3 regions of the Peribacillus sp. BM1 genome follow, and region 3 is predicted to be linked to each of the others. Evidence: a T-box and tRNA genes for the amino acid it is inferred to sense, from the RefSeq annotation. Region 3 holds a T-box; the other regions hold tRNA genes.

Region 1 (5,477 bases), 450 kb from region 3:
GTCCACATCGACGGGGAGGTTTGGCACCTCGATGTCGGCTCATCGCATCCTGGGGCTGTAGTCGGTCCCAAGGGTTGGGCTGTTCGCCCATTAAAGCGGTACGCGAGCTGGGTTCAGAACGTCGTGAGACAGTTCGGTCCCTATCCGTCGTGGGCGCAGGAAATTTGAGAGGAGCTGTCCTTAGTACGAGAGGACCGGGATGGACGCACCGCTGGTGTACCAGTTGTTCTGCCAAGAGCATCGCTGGGTAGCTACGTGCGGACGGGATAAATGCTGAAAGCATCTAAGCATGAAGCCCCCCTCAAGATGAGATTTCCCATAGCGTAAGCTAGTAAGATCCCTGAAAGATGATCAGGTTGATAGGTCAGAGGTGGAAGCGTGGCGACATGTGGAGCTGACTGATACTAATCGATCGAGGACTTAACCAATATATATTTTAATGATGATTCTAAAGTTTGTTATCTAGTTTTGAAGGAATAAACCTTCTAACTGAATTTAGTCTGGTAATGATGGCGAAGAGGTCACACCCGTTCCCATTCCGAACACGGAAGTTAAGCTCTTCAGCGCCGATGGTAGTTGGGGGTCTCCCCCTGTGAGAGTAGGACGTTGCCAGGCTAAGCCCCTAATTAAATTAGGGGCTATTATTCTTTCTATAACTATATGCGGCCCCTTGGTCAAGCGGTTAAGACACCGCCCTTTCACGGCGGTAACACGGGTTCGAATCCCGTAGGGGTCACCATATTGGAGGATTAGCTCAGCTGGGAGAGCATCTGCCTTACAAGCAGAGGGTCGGCGGTTCGATCCCGTCATCCTCCACCATTACCTATAGTGCCGGTGTAGCTCAACTGGTAGAGCAACTGACTTGTAATCAGTAGGTTGGGGGTTCAAGTCCTCTTGCCGGCACCAGGTTTTTTTTTGTTTTCGAGCCATTAGCTCAGTTGGTAGAGCATCTGACTTTTAATCAGAGGGTCGCAGGTTCGAATCCTGCATGGCTCACCATTTATCGCGGGTGTGGCGGAATTGGCAGACGCACCAGACTTAGGATCTGGCGCCGCGAGGCGTGGGGGTTCAAGTCCCTTCACCCGCATTAATTATTACGCGGAAGTAGTTCAGTGGTAGAATACAACCTTGCCAAGGTTGGGGTCGCGGGTTCGAATCCCGTCTTCCGCTCTACTTTTCGTAAGTGCCGGGGTGGCGGAACTGGCAGACGCACAGGACTTAAAATCCTGCGGTAGGTGACTACCGTACCGGTTCGATTCCGGTCCTCGGCACCATAATATTTATACGCGCCCGTAGCTCAATTGGATAGAGCATCTGACTACGAATCAGAAGGTTGTAGGTTCGACTCCCGCCGGGCGCATTGTTTCTATACGGGAAGTAGCTCAGCTTGGTAGAGCACTTGGTTTGGGACCAAGGGGTCGCAGGTTCGAATCCTGTCTTCCCGACCATTTCAATTTTAATTATGGGGCCTTAGCTCAGCTGGGAGAGCGCCTGCCTTGCACGCAGGAGGTCAGCGGTTCGATCCCGCTAGGCTCCACCATTATTATGATTATTGTATACGCTTATTTATTTGGCGGCGTAGCTCAGCTGGCTAGAGCGTACGGTTCATACCCGTGAGGTCGGGGGTTCGATCCCCTCTGCCGCTACCAAATCATGAAGGATCTTTAGCTCAGCTGGTTAGAGCAGACGGCTCATAACCGTCTGGTCGTAGGTTCGAGTCCTACAAGATCCACCACTATTTATTCGGAGGTATACCCAAGCCCGGCTGAAGGGATCGGTCTTGAAAACCGACAGGGGAGTCAAATCCCGCGGGGGTTCGAATCCCTCTACCTCCTCCATTTTTTAAAAAAAGATCACACAATTCATATCGTCGCGGGGTGGAGCAGTTCGGTAGCTCGTCGGGCTCATAACCCGAAGGTCGCAGGTTCAAATCCTGTCCCCGCAATCTGGTCCGGTAGTTCAGTTGGTTAGAATGCCTGCCTGTCACGCAGGAGGTCGCGGGTTCGAGTCCCGTCCGGACCGCCATTTTTATTCTAGTAGGGTCACCTACTGTTGATATACATTGTGTGGCTCAGTAGCTCAGTCGGTAGAGCAAAGGACTGAAAATCCTTGTGTCGGCGGTTCGATTCCGTCCTGAGCCATCATTAGCTTAATACGGAGGGGTAGCGAAGTGGCTAAACGCGGCGGACTGTAAATCCGCTCCTTCGGGTTCGGCAGTTCGAATCTGCCCCCCTCCACCATTGTGTAGTTTAAAGATAGAATAGAGGTCTTCGGAACTTCCGAAGAAGGTTGTGAACCCATTTATTTTATATTATTGGGCTATAGCCAAGCGGTAAGGCAACGGATTTTGATTCCGTCATGCGAAGGTTCGAACCCTTCTAGCCCAGTCATGGCAGCATAGCCAAGTGGTAAGGCAGAGGTCTGCAAAACCTTCACCCCCGGTTCAAATCCGGGTGCTGCCTTAATCATGCCGGTGTGGCGGAATTGGCAGACGCGCACGACTCAAAATCGTGTTCCGTAAGGAGTGCCGGTTCGACCCCGGCCACCGGTATCGAAGCGAGACATATTTTGCGGGTGTAGTTTAGTGGTAAAACCTCAGCCTTCCAAGCTGATGATGAGAGTTCGATTCTCTTCACCCGCTCCAAAGAATGGGCCTATAGCTCAGCTGGTTAGAGCGCACGCCTGATAAGCGTGAGGTCGATGGTTCGAGTCCATTTAGGCCCACCATAATCCTATATTTTTTGTTCCGCAGTAGCTCAGTGGTAGAGCATTCGGCTGTTAACCGAACGGTCGTAGGTTCGAGTCCTACCTGCGGAGCCATTTTTTTTATATGGGGAAGTACTCAAGAGGCTGAAGAGGCGCCCCTGCTAAGGGTGTAGGTCGGGTAACCGGCGCGAGGGTTCAAATCCCTCCTTTAGAAAAGGTGCATACATCTACGTATGCATCTTTTTTATTTGACTTTTTTAGAATGGTCTACTACCTCATTACTCATTTACATAATAAATGGGGAGTCCTTTATCCATCTAGCGTTTATTGCTTTTTATTAGGATAAACATTTCTATTCTTTCCTTGTACATCATTTCCGATATATGCTTCATATTCTTCTGTAAAGCCTTCTGTTTCGTCTTCATTATTATAAAGAGTATCATAACTCTCATGGTCGCCACTGTAGTCGGAAGGTGTCTCCGAAGTTCCAAAACGAGCAACCTCAGCAAAGCTATCTTCTTTGTCAGTAATTTCACTTCCAAGGCGTCGATTTTCGAAATGGTTTCCTAAAGATGGGATAAGTACATCTTCTTCTACAGGTCGTGCTGGAATAGTGTTTTGTGTTTGAGCGTGTTCAAAACAATGTAGTGTGGCTGGAACTGCTTCGAGTCGCTCCATAGAAATGGTATTACCACAAACTTTACAATGACCATATTTACCTTCATTTATAGCTTCAAGGGCTGCGTTAATTTTCTCAATTTCGGATTTAGCGTGATCATTCAACGCCATAATTCTCTCTTTATCAAAAAGCTCAGTACCCATATCGGCTGGGTGGTTATCATAAGAAGATAATTCATCTACGGATTCTTTTTGACTCACTTTCACTAAGGTTTCTTCATCACTTTGAATTTGTTCTTGGAGTTGTTCTTTTTCTAAAAGTAATTTTTCTTTTAAAATTTGAATTTGTTTAGTAGTAGCCATTTTATTTCACTCCTTAGGAGATTTTTTTATCGTATATGTACATTACCCGAATAGGTGTTGGTAGAAACGTTGAGGGAGTATGAAAAAAGAGGAGGTTGATAAAGACTTCTTTAACCTTTTGATAGTAACAACGAAAAAAAGGATGTCCCAAAAGCAAAGGGTCAGACCCCGCAAAAACTAAATGCAGTATAGAATAAGTGTAAGAAACACTACATACTGATTTAGAGTGCGAGGTCAGACCCTTTTGTGACATCCACTTTTTCATTAAACAAAATAACTAATCAATAATCCTATAGATAGAAGTAATCCGAAAATGGTGTTTGTTTGGGCAGTTGCTTTCATGGCGGGCATCATTTCAATCGGAATGGTTTTGCCAACAAAGCCTTTTGTTGCTTTTGCAGCCTTAGGGATGCTTAATAGAGTTAGCAGAATCCATGGTGTTACAACTCCTAATGCAACAATTACAATAATCCATAGGTAGGCAATAGCAAACATGGCAACCATGAAGCGTATTCCTTTTTCACGTCCTAGTAAAATTGGCAGCGTGCGTCGACCGTTTGCTTTGTCACCATCATGGTCACGTAGGTTATTAGACATATTAATTAAGCCGACTAGAATAAGGCTAGGTACTGATACGATTGCAACTGTGCTTGAAACATGACCAGTTTGGATGAAATAAGCAATGAGTATAATGACGTAGCCCATGAAAAATCCTGAAAAAAGTTCACCAAATGGTGTAGATGAAATAGGAATGGGCCCGCCTGTATACAAGTAACCGATAAGCATGCAGATTAAACCAACTGCAGCAAGCCACCATGAGGACACAGCACAGATATACACGCCAAGTAAAAGAGCGATTGCATAAAAGCTGAGTGCCAAATTCATGATCAACTTCGGCGTCATTCCATGGCGAACGATTCCACCACCAATGCCAACTGATTCAGCGGTATCTAGACCGCGTTTAAAGTCATAGTATTCATTAAATAAATTAGTAGCTGCTTGAATTAATAGGCTGGCAATTAGCATTGCTGCAAAGAGGATCCAGTTTACTTCCTCTGCTATTAAAGCGAGCAAGGTACCAATGAGTACAGGGACAAACGCCGCTGTCAACGTATGTGGGCGAATCAGTTCCCACCAAATCTTCCAGCTGCGTTTTTCTTGTTGGGGTGAAACGGAATTAGATTGTATAGACATTTCTCTTCTCCTCTTAAGTTAGCTTGCATTTGTAATTACGAATCAAATATTGGTACAGAATAAGTGTAGGAAAACAAATTAAGTGTGTCAATGTCTATTTGTGATTTTCTTAACAATAACGTTTGTTTGTTTTTAAAAGAGAATATATTAATAGGAAAAAAGTTGTCATAAAACGATGAATAAAGACCGCAATAATTGACATTGAGCCGAAATGAGGTGTATCTTTAAATAGGTTTGTATGCTTTTAAAATGTTGACATTAAGGGGGATTTTTTTTGGCTATCTCACATGAAACTGAATGGTTTTATGGACTTGGGCAAGCTGTGCAAAAAGCGAAACAGCAAAAGCAAAAAGTCTTGTTCAGTGTAGTAAGGAAAATCGATGATTTAGACCCCCTTTCATTTTATCAAGCTGGAAGAGAACGGTATGCAGGAGAACGCTTTTACTGGCAGGATCCTGAAAAAGAACTGACCATTGCTGGTTTAGGTATAGTGGAAAAAATCCAAGTGAAGGCGGATGCTTTAAGAGTGAGAAGGATTGAAGCGAACTGGACTGATCTTCAGAAAAATGCCGTTAAAGCAGGTGTTACTGGAGTAG
Region 2 (5,477 bases), 2.1 Mb from region 3:
TAAATAATGGTTAAATTTATCATACACTCTTTAATCGCGAGGGACTTGAAACATCTAATTACATTGAACATTAGTTCTGAAAATAAAAGCCTTTGGCTAACGCCAACCTAAATTCATCCCCTTCACAGGCTTGAGGAAGGGGAATTCTTTCGGTTGGTTGTTAAAACGCAGGTGGGGTAACTGAAAATAATACAATTGCCTTTTCACTAAAATTATTTTCCCATTTATGTTTCAAATTTGCTGGTATTTTCACGCTATCACCAGCTTCTAATAGATATTCTTCTTCACCCAAATACACCTTAATTTTTCCTTCCAAAATAAATGCTACTTCTTCTCCTTTATGTTCTAGAAGATTTTCGGATGAAGAAGTATTCGAAGGAACGTTCATAATCGCTGTTGTTAAATTCCCCGTAAAATTCGGCGACAATAACTCATAAGACAAATTATCAATGATCATTTTCTTACGTTTACTGGACCTAACGATTAAATCCTCCGTAATTGTCTCTTCAAGTAAAAAACTAAAAGTTGGAACATTTAGGGTTTTAGCTAAGACCTTTAAGGTTTGAATAGAAGGATTTGCCAATCCACGTTCAATTTGGCTTAGCATTGAAGGTGTAATATCAGCTAATTTTGCTAACTCTCTACTGCTCAATCCTTTAGCTTTTCTATATTTTTCAACTTTCTTACCAATATCTATATTTTCCATAATCGATACTCCTTTATAAGATGTTAAATTTAATTTAAATAAAGTTAATATTAATTAACATATAGTTAAGTGTGTGTTAAACTGTATTTAAGTTTATTTAATTATAATTTATAAAACACCTTACTACAAGATAATTAGGAGGACCAAATAAATGAAAGAGATTGAAAGCCAGGAATTACAAACATGGAAAGACCAATATCCTTTACTAAATAAGCTCATTTCGATGGATGAAGTATTTTGGATAAATCCAAATGTCGAAAAATTTCAAACGGGAATTAAAAAATCCCCCCTTACTCTAGAAGATGTAAGAGATGCAGAGGAAAGGTTGAAACGTTTTGCCCCATATATCGCCAAGGTTTTCCCTGAAACAAAAGCATCGAATGGTATCATAGAATCTCCTTTAGTAAGAATTCCTTCGATGAAACAATCCTTAGAACAGGAGTATCAACAACCTATATTAGGCGAATTATTACTAAAATGTGATAGTCACCTTCCTATATCAGGATCTATTAAAGCAAGAGGCGGGATTTATGAAATTCTCAAACATGCAGAAGAACTAGCTTTTCAACATCAATTGTTAACGATTCAAAATGATTATTCAATTTTAGATAGTGATAGGTTTCGAACTTTCTTCTCACAATATTCAATCGCAGTAGGCTCGACTGGAAATTTAGGACTTAGTATTGGCATCATCAGTGCAAAGTTAGGTTTTAATGTTTCTGTTCATATGTCAGCTGATGCAAAACAGTGGAAAAAAGACTTGCTTAGAAGCAAAAATGTCAAAGTTATTGAATATGAAGCTGATTATAGTAAAGCTGTAGAAGAAGGTCGAATCCAAGCAGATAGTGATCCAACATGTTATTTTGTGGATGATGAAAATTCTCACGACCTATTTTTAGGATATGCAGTGGCTGCATCTCGATTGAAGAAACAATTAGAAGAGCTAGAGATAACAATTGATGAAAATCATCCTTTGTTTGTTTACCTTCCATGTGGAGTAGGTGGCGGCCCTGGTGGCGTAGCTTTTGGATTGAAATTATTGTATCAAGACCATGTTCACTGTTTCTTTGCAGAACCTACCCACTCACCATGTATGTTACTCGGTTTAATGACTGGACTTCATGATAAAGTTTCTGTACAAGATGTTGGTATCGATAATGTAACAGACGCGGATGGACTTGCTGTAGGAAAGCCATCTGGGTTTGTCGGTAAAACTATGGAGCCTTTTTTAAGTGGTAATTATACGGTTAGTGATGAACAGTTGTATAAGTTGCTAAAAGAACTAGTCGATACAGAGGGGATCCACTTAGAACCTTCTGCACTAGCAGGCATGATAGGACCAAGTAAATTATGTAAAGAGGGCATCGATTATTTACAGAAGCATAGTTTAACAGAAAAGATGAGTAAGGGTACACATATTATTTGGGGGACTGGTGGAAGCATGGTTCCTGAAGAAACGATGACGCAATATTATCAAAAAGGGTTGAAATTAGCGTTAGATAAACAGAAGTAATGTAACACGGGGTAGTTTAACCCTGTGTTTTTATATTTAAAATTTCTTTTCTTATTAAACTAACCTCCCTATAGTATAAGTTCCCACACACAAACTATGCTAAACTTTAATTTAGATATTAAAATTTCTTTGAGCGTATTGTTCCACAATCTGGTCCGTTTGCGTAATAAGAAAAAATCCTACATTATCAAAGGCTTCCTGTATTAAGACACTATTTTTGCTATTTATGAAGAATCGAAAAAGAGCTCCCACAAAGTGTGAGAACTCTTTTTCGATTGCATTTTCTTTCACTCGACCATTTGATACCGGTGGCCGGGGTCGAACCGGCACTCCTTACGGAACACGATTTTGAGTCGTGCGCGTCTGCCTATTCCGCCACACCGGCAAAAACTTTATGGAGGCGGCAACCGGAATTGAACCGGTGATAAAGGTTTTGCAGACCTCTGCCTTACCGCTTGGCTATGCCGCCATCTTTTGGAGCGGAAGACGGGATTCGAACCCGCGACCCCAACCTTGGCAAGGTTGTATTCTACCACTGAACTACTTCCGCATATGGCTGGGCTAGAAGGATTCGAACCTTCGCATGACGGAATCAAAATCCGTTGCCTTACCGCTTGGCTATAGCCCATTGTTACATATATATTCAAAAATTAATTCATTATGTTTAAAAATGGGGCGACTGATGGGAATCGAACCCACGAATGCCTGAACCACAATCAGGTGCGTTAACCACTTCGCCACAACCGCCATGATGTAAGATGAATTTGTAAGTTGGCAGGGGTAGTAGGAATTGAACCCACACCGAAGGTTTTGGAGACCTTTGTTCTACCTTTAAACTATACCCCTATAATTAATGGTGGAGGGGGGCAGATTCGAACTGCCGAACCCGAAGGAGCGGATTTACAGTCCGCCGCGTTTAGCCACTTCGCTACCCCTCCATATTAAGTTACTGATGGCTCAGGACGGAATCGAACCGCCGACACAAGGATTTTCAGTCCTTTGCTCTACCGACTGAGCTACTGAGCCAGTTAATTTATATGAACAACAAGCTTGTTTAACTAGTAAATAAAATGGCGGTCCGGACGGGACTCGAACCCGCGACCTCCTGCGTGACAGGCAGGCATTCTAACCAACTGAACTACCGGACCAGATTGCGGGGACAGGATTTGAACCTGCGACCTTCGGGTTATGAGCCCGACGAGCTACCGAACTGCTCCACCCCGCGATAATAGAAATGATGAAATTTGATTAAATAATGGTGGAGGATGACGGGATCGAACCGCCGACCCTCTGCTTGTAAGGCAGATGCTCTCCCAGCTGAGCTAATCCTCCGTTATGTATATGGTGACCCCTACGGGATTCGAACCCGTGTTACCGCCGTGAAAGGGCGGTGTCTTAACCGCTTGACCAAGGGGCCACGTTATTTAGAATGGCGGAGAGCAAGGGATTTGAACCCTTGAGACAGGGTTACCCGTCTACACGATTTCCAATCGTGCTCCTTCGGCCACTCGGACAGCTCTCCATATGGCTCCGCAGGTAGGACTCGAACCTACGACCGTTCGGTTAACAGCCGAATGCTCTACCACTGAGCTACTGCGGAATAATACAATGTGGTTTTAAAAAACTGCCTGGCAACGTCCTACTCTCACAGGGGGAAACCCCCAACTACCATCGGCGCAAAAGAACTTAACTTCCGTGTTCGGAATGGGAACGGGTGTGACCTCTTTGCCATCATTACCAGACATTTTTTTCTGAAAGACATTTATTATTATATCATACTTTTAAATAAAGTCAATAATATTTTTTCATTCTTTCAAAACTAGATAATAAGAAGGTTTTTTGCTTTTTTCAAGAACAATAAGGTTAAGTCCTCGATCGATTAGTATCAGTCAGCTCCACATGTCGCCACGCTTCCACCTCTGACCTATCAACCTGATCATCTTTCAGGGATCTTACTAGCTTACGCTATGGGAAATCTCATCTTGAGGGGGGCTTCATGCTTAGATGCTTTCAGCATTTATCCCGTCCGCACGTAGCTACCCAGCGATGCTCTTGGCAGAACAACTGGTACACCAGCGGTGCGTCCATCCCGGTCCTCTCGTACTAAGGACAGCTCCTCTCAAATTTCCTGCGCCCACGACGGATAGGGACCGAACTGTCTCACGACGTTCTGAACCCAGCTCGCGTACCGCTTTAATGGGCGAACAGCCCAACCCTTGGGACCGACTACAGCCCCAGGATGCGATGAGCCGACATCGAGGTGCCAAACCTCCCCGTCGATGTGGACTCTTGGGGGAGATAAGCCTGTTATCCCCGGGGTAGCTTTTATCCGTTGAGCGATGGCCCTTCCATGCGGAACCACCGGATCACTAAGCCCGACTTTCGTCCCTGCTCGACTTGTAGGTCTCGCAGTCAAGCTCCCTTGTGCCTTTACACTCTACGAATGATTTCCAACCATTCTGAGGGAACCTTTGGGCGCCTCCGTTACATTTTAGGAGGCGACCGCCCCAGTCAAACTGCCCGCCTGACACTGTCTCCCGCCCCGATAAGGGGCGCGGGTTAGAATTTCAATACAGCCAGGGTAGTATCCCACCGACGCCTCGACCGAAGCTAGCGCTCCGGCTTCACAGGCTCCTACCTATCCTGTACAAGCTGTACCAAAATTCAATATCAGGCTGCAGTAAAGCTCCACGGGGTCTTTCCGTCCTGTCGCGGGTAACCTGCATCTTCACAGGTACTATAATTTCACCGAGTCTCTCGTTGAGACAGTGCCCAGATCGTTACGCCTTTCGTGCGGGTCGGAACTTACCCGACAAGGAATTTCGCTACCTTAGGACCGTTATAGTTACGGCCGCCGTTTACTGGGGCTTCAATTCAAAGCTTCGCCTTGCGGCTAACCTCTCCTCTTAACCTTCCAGCACCGGGCAGGCGTCAGCCCCTATACTTCGCCTTGCGGCTTCGCAGAGACCTGTGTTTTTGCTAAACAGTCGCCTGGGCCTATTCACTGCGGCTTTTCCGGGCTATTCACCCTAAAAAGCACCCCTTCTCCCGAAGTTACGGGGTCATTTTGCCGAGTTCCTTAACGAGAGTTCTCTCGCACACCTTAGGATTCTCTCCTCGCCTACCTGTGTCGGTTTGCGGTACGGGCACCCTACATCTCACTAGAGGCTTTTCTTGGCAGCGTGGAATCAGGAACTTCGGTACTATATTTCCCTCGCCATCACAGCTCCGCCTTAATGGAAACGGGATTTTCCTCGT
Region 3 (5,477 bases):
TAAGCAATTTTTGCAAGAATACGGATCACCGTCAAAAGAGAACCTTGAAACGGTTATTCTTACGTTATGGGAAAAGCCAGAACGAGAATACCAAAAAGCAGCCCTTGATATCTTGGAAAAAATTAAAAAAGACCTTACTCCCACTGACATGCCGTGGCTAGTCAGTTTACTCAAAAGTAAATCTTGGTGGGATACGATCGATGTCCTATCCCCTCATATCTTTGGCTATATGTTTTTACAATACCCCGAACTTGTTTCCTCATACCCTGACCAATGGATTGACGATGATTATATTTGGTTACAAAGATCTGCGATTCTTTATCAACTCTACTATAAAGAGAATATGAATGAAAAACGGCTACATAACTACATTCTACGCCAAGCACACAGCAATGAATTTTTTGTACAAAAAGCGATCGGCTGGGTATTACGGGAATACGCCAAAACGAACGCTTCTAGTGTTCAATTATTTGTCGCTCAAAACCAATTAAAACCGCTGAGCAAGCGCGAGGCATTGAAACATCTGTCTTAGAAAGTTTTATTCCGAGCTGGAATCTGAAATTAGCAGACTAAAATGTGAACTTTACGAGACGCTTTTCTGATTTTTAATTCAAAATGTGCAATTTTCAAGCCAATTTTCTAATTTTTAAGCCAATTTTCTAATTTTTAAGCCAAACCTGAATCCTACTCGATCGATCTAATATGACAAAGGGTCAGAACCCTACATCTACTATTAAACCGGAATAACGGTGTATAGAGTGTGAGGCCTGACCCTTTAGCTATCTATTATTTAATTAGCGTATATTTCTTTTTACCGCGACGAACAAGCATGAATTGCCCTTCAATCTTATCCGCTTCTGTTACGATATATGCTAAGTCTGTCACTTTTTCTCCATTAATAGAGATAGCACCATTTTGGATGTCTTCTCTTGCTTGACGTTTAGATGGTGAAATATTTGCTTCAACAATTAGTTCAACTACGTTAATGTCATCGGTATTGTTTCGGCTGAAACTTGGCACGTCTTTGAATCCAACTTTAATCTCTGAAGCACTTAAGTTTTTCACGTCTCCACTGAATAAAGCTGCGGAAATCTTTATCGCTTGGTCCAAAGCATCTTGGCCGTGGATCAGACGTGTCATTTCCTCTGCCAACGTTTTTTGTGCTTTACGCAAATGTGGTTCGCTTTCTACGGATTGAGCTAACGTTTCAATCTCTTCATGTGATAAGAATGTGAAGAATTTCATGTATTTCACTACATCCGCATCTGCCGCATTAATCCAGAACTGGTAAAACTCATAAGGCGTCGTTTTCTCCGGGTCAAGCCAGATTGCTCCACCTTCTGTTTTCCCGAACTTTGTGCCATCCGCTTTTGTCACAAGTGGAATGGTCATCCCGAATGCTTTAACAGCTTCGTCGTGAGATTTACGAATCATTTCCAGACCCGTTGTAATATTGCCCCACTGATCACTTCCACCAATTTGCAGTTTACAATTATGATTGTCGTATAAATGATTGAAATCGATTCCCTGCAAAATCGTGTAGGTGAATTCTGTAAATGAAATTCCCGTCTCCAATCGTGAAGCAATCGTATCCTTCGCTAGCATGTAATTAATGCCAATATACTTCCCGTAATCGCGCAGGAAAGTAACCATATCAATCTTGCCAATCCAATCATAATTATTTAACATGATTGCGCCATTATCACCATCAAAATCGAAAATCTTCGTTAATTGACCCTTTAGGCAATCGGCATTATGCAGAACCGTTTCTAATGTTTGCAGGGAACGCTCTTCTTTTTTCCCACTCGGGTCACCAATTAACCCTGTTGCTCCACCCACTAAAACAAGCGGACGATGGCCATGCTGTTGAAAACGTCGTAATGTTAAGAATGGCAATAAATGACCAATATGCATACTATCTGCCGTAGGATCCACGCCACAATATAACGCAATTTTTTCTTTTTCCAAAAGTTCTTTCATTCCCACTTCATCTGTTTGCTGATAAATAATCCCTCGCCATTCTAAATCTTTAAGCAATTCCATCTGATTTCCTCCTATTTTTCAAAAAATGACAAATAAAAAACGCCCCTTCATAAATGAAGGGACGAATATATTCGCGGTACCACCCAACTTGAGGACATACTTCATCCTCCGTCTTAAGACCGTTAACGGCTGTCGACCGTTTGCTGCTACTTAACGTTCACAGCAAATGCTCAAGGAAGTAATTCATCAAAACTATGTGTACCGATTCGCACCAATCATCGGCTCTCTAAAACAGGGATAGTTTGACTACTTTAGTCCTCTCATTGCTTTCCTAAAAAAATTCATGTTACTGATTTTTTATCATATATAACATGCTATGTCAAGTTCATCATCCTATGAATGCTCCCCCACCTAAAATGCTAACGTATTTTTAAGGAAGGGGTTTCTGTCGTATCAATGTGTTCACCTATAAGTTCTACGCGAACTTAAACGATTAACGAGCAGTGGGGCTGTCACATCGGTGGACTACACACACCCAGACCCTCTATCCCATTAGTCTTGCCGTTGGGACTTCTTTTTTACATAATTATTGTTTTGGGGCTCCAAACATTCACGTTTTCCATATTGAAATCCGTTTCTTTTGTTAATCGCAACCAAGCCTTTTTCAAAATATTAGCTGCGCCATTTACATCGGCATTGATAAACCCATTACGACTTGAAAGATATAATCCTCTTTTTATACGTTTACCGGAGAAGTGTTGCTTTCTATCGCTCTCACCATAAGTTGGGAGATCGTCACCATCCAGAAAACTTGCTTTGGACGTGTAGGATTCCTCCGTTATAGCGACTTTAATTCCATGTTGCGATGCTTTGTATGTAATTATGCTGATCAATAAACCGTGGGGAATACTCACAAAAGTTTGGTTGTTTCTTTTGCCAATGGTACTCTTTTGTTTCCACGCTTTGTTTTGTCCAATGATGATGGTATGGGTGTTTTCTTCTAACGCGATTTTTATCACTTCTGAACTTGCCTTATGAAAAATATCCTTTATTTTAAGGAGTCTTTTTTGATGTAATCTTTCTAATCGTTCAGAAGTAAAAGAACCTTCATTCGATTGTTTTCCCTGTCGTAAAATACTAAGTAGATGGGCTTTCTTTTTGTTGTAGTATTGATTGATAGATTTGACATGTTTGCCCTTGACTAATAGGGGTGCTCGTCCCGTATTTGTCACAATGGTTGCAAGATTATCGATTCCTAAATCAATACTCATAAACCTACCGTTATCTTCTAATTCTGTGTTTTCAAAAGGGATCTCCATCACTAACTCTACAACGTATTGGTTGTACTTCGGAATCACACGAACTTGTTTTAACCGACCTTCAGCAAAACCAAGTTTTCCAATATTTAGTTCTTCTTTTGTTTTGGGAAACTTTAAGAACTTCTTGTTTTTAATGACGCAATCTTGATTGGTAAAAGTCATTTCTTTTTCTGCTGCCCGACTGTATGTAGGGATTTTTGGTTTAACTTTGTATTTAGAAGGATTTTGCTTGTAATCTTTTAAACTCGCATAAAACGATTTCCAGTTTTGAAAGACTACCTTCATTACAGATTGACTGGCTTGCACAGGAAGAGAGCGATAATCTTTTTGTGAAACGACTTTAAATAAAGCATCCAAAAAATGATAGTTTACGTAAGGTTGCTCTTTTGATGGTTTGGTAAAAAGATGACATGTCACTTCTGTTTGTTTTTCTTTCGGTTTGGCTTTTTGTCTCTTTACACTCTTTTGATAAGCCAAAAGTTGAACATCATTCATCCGATCTATTTTTTTATCAATGGTATCCAAGACTTCTTTTTGTAAAGGCTGCCATTCTTTATCTTGTGTAAGTCCTGTGTAAACCTGGCGTATGTAGAAATTAGTGGTGTTATACATGTTCTTAGCATTTTGAGTCATATTTTGAAAATACCCATACATACGATGTCCTTTTTTAATCCAAATTTGGTGCGTTTTATACTTCTTTTTTTCTTCGTTTTCCTTTGTCATATTTTCTCACCTCCTATATCCATTATACCAAACATACGTTTCCCATCACTAATAATACGATTTATTTTGAAAAATAAAAACTGCCCATTCACCCCCTCCTTCATTTTTTATCAAAAATTTGAAGCAGGGGTACTCTTGGCAAAATGATAGAAATACTTGAAAATCCCCCTTCTAAATACGGATATATGCTATAATGTATCTGATTTCAGGGGGTATGATAGATGAAAAATAATGAAAATGAACCTATATCATTTTGGTTGAAATTCACCGATTTCTTCCGTAGTAAAACAACGCAAAAATACTCCAGAGTTACATATCATGTAGTTTGGAACATCCTGCTTTTGTTTATTATAGTCCTTGTTTTAGGATTTTCCTTTGCTGGCGGTGTAGGTGCAGGTTATTTTGCCGCTTTAGTCAAAGATGAGCCGATTCGCACAAAAGATGAACTCAAAAAAGATATTTATAATTATGAAGAAGCATCAGACTTATATTTTGCTGATAACATTTTTCTCGGGAAGTTAAAGTCCGATCTTGAGCGCGAAGAAATAACCATTGATGAAATGTCACCACACTTACTAAACGCCATCATTGCAACAGAGGATGAATATTTTAATGAGCATGAAGGTGTCGTACCTAAAGCCGTTATGCGCGCCATTTTTCAAGAAATGACAAATGCACCCGTTCAATCCGGCGGAAGTACATTAACACAGCAATTGATCAAAAACCAAATATTAACGAATGAAGTATCCTTTGATAGGAAAGCGAAAGAAATCTTACTCGCACTTCGAGTGGAAAATTTCTTAGAAAAAGATGAAATTCTTCAAACATACCTAAACGTATCAACCTTTGGCAGGAATTCCTCCGGCCAGAATATCGCGGGTGTCCAATCGGCAGCTAAAGGAATCTTTGGAATCGACGCAAAAGACCTTTCCATTCCACAAGCAGCATTTATCGCCGGTCTACCGCAAAGTCCTTTTCGTTATACGCCTTATACGCAAAAAGCTGAGTTGAAAAGTCCAGAAGGTATTGAACCAGGATTGCTCAGAATGAAAACCGTACTTAAAAGAATGCGTGATGGAAATTATCTTACTGAACAAGAATACAAAGATGCCCTGAATTATGATATTACGAAAGACTTTATTGGACCGAAAACAGCACCATCTAAAGTATATCCATGGTTGGTCGTAGAACTTGAAGAACGAGCAATCGAGGTTCTGTCGAAAATTCTTGCAGAGCAATCTGGATATGAAAAAGCGGATTTAGAAAAAGATAATGATTTAAAAGAACAATATACAACACTAGCAAGAAGAGAACTGAAACAGAATAATTACAAAGTCTTTTCAACCATTAACAAAGATATGTATGATAAGATGCAAAAAGTCGTTAAAAACTATGAATATTATGGCAGAGATAAGCCCCAAGAAGTGACCGACCCTGAATCTGGTGAAAAAG

Evidence for each region. A T-box is a leader RNA that pairs with one kind of tRNA and senses whether it is charged. The one in region 3 lies ahead of tyrS (tyrosine--tRNA ligase), so its partner is inferred to be a tRNA-Tyr.
Region 1: it has a tRNA-Tyr gene. The T-box ahead of tyrS (tyrosine--tRNA ligase) is inferred to sense a tRNA for this amino acid. The anticodon was not compared.
Region 2: it has a tRNA-Tyr gene. The T-box ahead of tyrS (tyrosine--tRNA ligase) is inferred to sense a tRNA for this amino acid. The anticodon was not compared.

Annotation. Positions count from the first base shown of each region.
Region 1 is NZ_CM155259.1:356,865-362,341, reverse strand. Features, by position in the region: rRNA gene AC1MGI_RS01865 (23S ribosomal RNA) at 1-428, shown strand, start outside; rRNA gene rrf (5S ribosomal RNA) at 500-615, shown strand; tRNA gene AC1MGI_RS01855 (tRNA-Glu) at 665-739, shown strand; tRNA gene AC1MGI_RS01850 (tRNA-Val) at 744-819, shown strand; tRNA gene AC1MGI_RS01845 (tRNA-Thr) at 831-906, shown strand; tRNA gene AC1MGI_RS01840 (tRNA-Lys) at 924-999, shown strand; tRNA gene AC1MGI_RS01835 (tRNA-Leu) at 1,006-1,087, shown strand; tRNA gene AC1MGI_RS01830 (tRNA-Gly) at 1,099-1,170, shown strand; tRNA gene AC1MGI_RS01825 (tRNA-Leu) at 1,186-1,274, shown strand; tRNA gene AC1MGI_RS01820 (tRNA-Arg) at 1,287-1,360, shown strand; tRNA gene AC1MGI_RS01815 (tRNA-Pro) at 1,372-1,448, shown strand; tRNA gene AC1MGI_RS01810 (tRNA-Ala) at 1,465-1,540, shown strand; tRNA gene AC1MGI_RS01805 (tRNA-Met) at 1,573-1,649, shown strand; tRNA gene AC1MGI_RS01800 (tRNA-Ile) at 1,659-1,735, shown strand; tRNA gene AC1MGI_RS01795 (tRNA-Ser) at 1,746-1,838, shown strand; tRNA gene AC1MGI_RS01790 (tRNA-Met) at 1,872-1,945, shown strand; tRNA gene AC1MGI_RS01785 (tRNA-Asp) at 1,949-2,025, shown strand; tRNA gene AC1MGI_RS01780 (tRNA-Phe) at 2,069-2,141, shown strand; tRNA gene AC1MGI_RS01775 (tRNA-Tyr) at 2,157-2,240, shown strand; tRNA gene AC1MGI_RS01770 (tRNA-Gln) at 2,316-2,387, shown strand; tRNA gene AC1MGI_RS01765 (tRNA-Cys) at 2,392-2,462, shown strand; tRNA gene AC1MGI_RS01760 (tRNA-Leu) at 2,470-2,551, shown strand; tRNA gene AC1MGI_RS01755 (tRNA-Gly) at 2,571-2,644, shown strand; tRNA gene AC1MGI_RS01750 (tRNA-Ile) at 2,651-2,727, shown strand; tRNA gene AC1MGI_RS01745 (tRNA-Asn) at 2,746-2,820, shown strand; tRNA gene AC1MGI_RS01740 (tRNA-Ser) at 2,836-2,917, shown strand; gene AC1MGI_RS01735 (TraR/DksA C4-type zinc finger protein) at 3,031-3,687, opposite strand; gene AC1MGI_RS01730 (1,4-dihydroxy-2-naphthoate polyprenyltransferase) at 3,952-4,881, opposite strand; gene AC1MGI_RS01725 (isochorismate synthase) at 5,156-5,477, shown strand, end outside.
Region 2 is NZ_CM155259.1:2,001,954-2,007,430, reverse strand. Features, by position in the region: gene AC1MGI_RS09730 (helix-turn-helix domain-containing protein) at 161-706, opposite strand; gene AC1MGI_RS09725 (D-serine ammonia-lyase) at 858-2,219, shown strand; tRNA gene AC1MGI_RS09720 (tRNA-Leu) at 2,523-2,604, opposite strand; tRNA gene AC1MGI_RS09715 (tRNA-Cys) at 2,615-2,688, opposite strand; tRNA gene AC1MGI_RS09710 (tRNA-Gly) at 2,695-2,769, opposite strand; tRNA gene AC1MGI_RS09705 (tRNA-Gln) at 2,773-2,847, opposite strand; tRNA gene AC1MGI_RS09700 (tRNA-His) at 2,891-2,966, opposite strand; tRNA gene AC1MGI_RS09695 (tRNA-Trp) at 2,992-3,065, opposite strand; tRNA gene AC1MGI_RS09690 (tRNA-Tyr) at 3,074-3,157, opposite strand; tRNA gene AC1MGI_RS09685 (tRNA-Phe) at 3,173-3,245, opposite strand; tRNA gene AC1MGI_RS09680 (tRNA-Asp) at 3,291-3,367, opposite strand; tRNA gene AC1MGI_RS09675 (tRNA-Met) at 3,371-3,444, opposite strand; tRNA gene AC1MGI_RS09670 (tRNA-Val) at 3,476-3,551, opposite strand; tRNA gene AC1MGI_RS09665 (tRNA-Glu) at 3,562-3,636, opposite strand; tRNA gene AC1MGI_RS09660 (tRNA-Ser) at 3,650-3,741, opposite strand; tRNA gene AC1MGI_RS09655 (tRNA-Asn) at 3,745-3,819, opposite strand; rRNA gene rrf (5S ribosomal RNA) at 3,846-3,961, opposite strand; rRNA gene AC1MGI_RS09645 (23S ribosomal RNA) at 4,079-5,477, opposite strand, start outside.
Region 3 is NZ_CM155259.1:4,304,159-4,309,635, forward strand. Features, by position in the region: gene AC1MGI_RS20525 (DNA alkylation repair protein) at 1-532, shown strand, start outside; gene tyrS (tyrosine--tRNA ligase) at 787-2,043, opposite strand; T-box leader at 2,098-2,316, opposite strand; gene AC1MGI_RS20535 (RNA-guided endonuclease InsQ/TnpB family protein) at 2,562-4,025, opposite strand; gene AC1MGI_RS20540 (transglycosylase domain-containing protein) at 4,247-5,477, shown strand, end outside.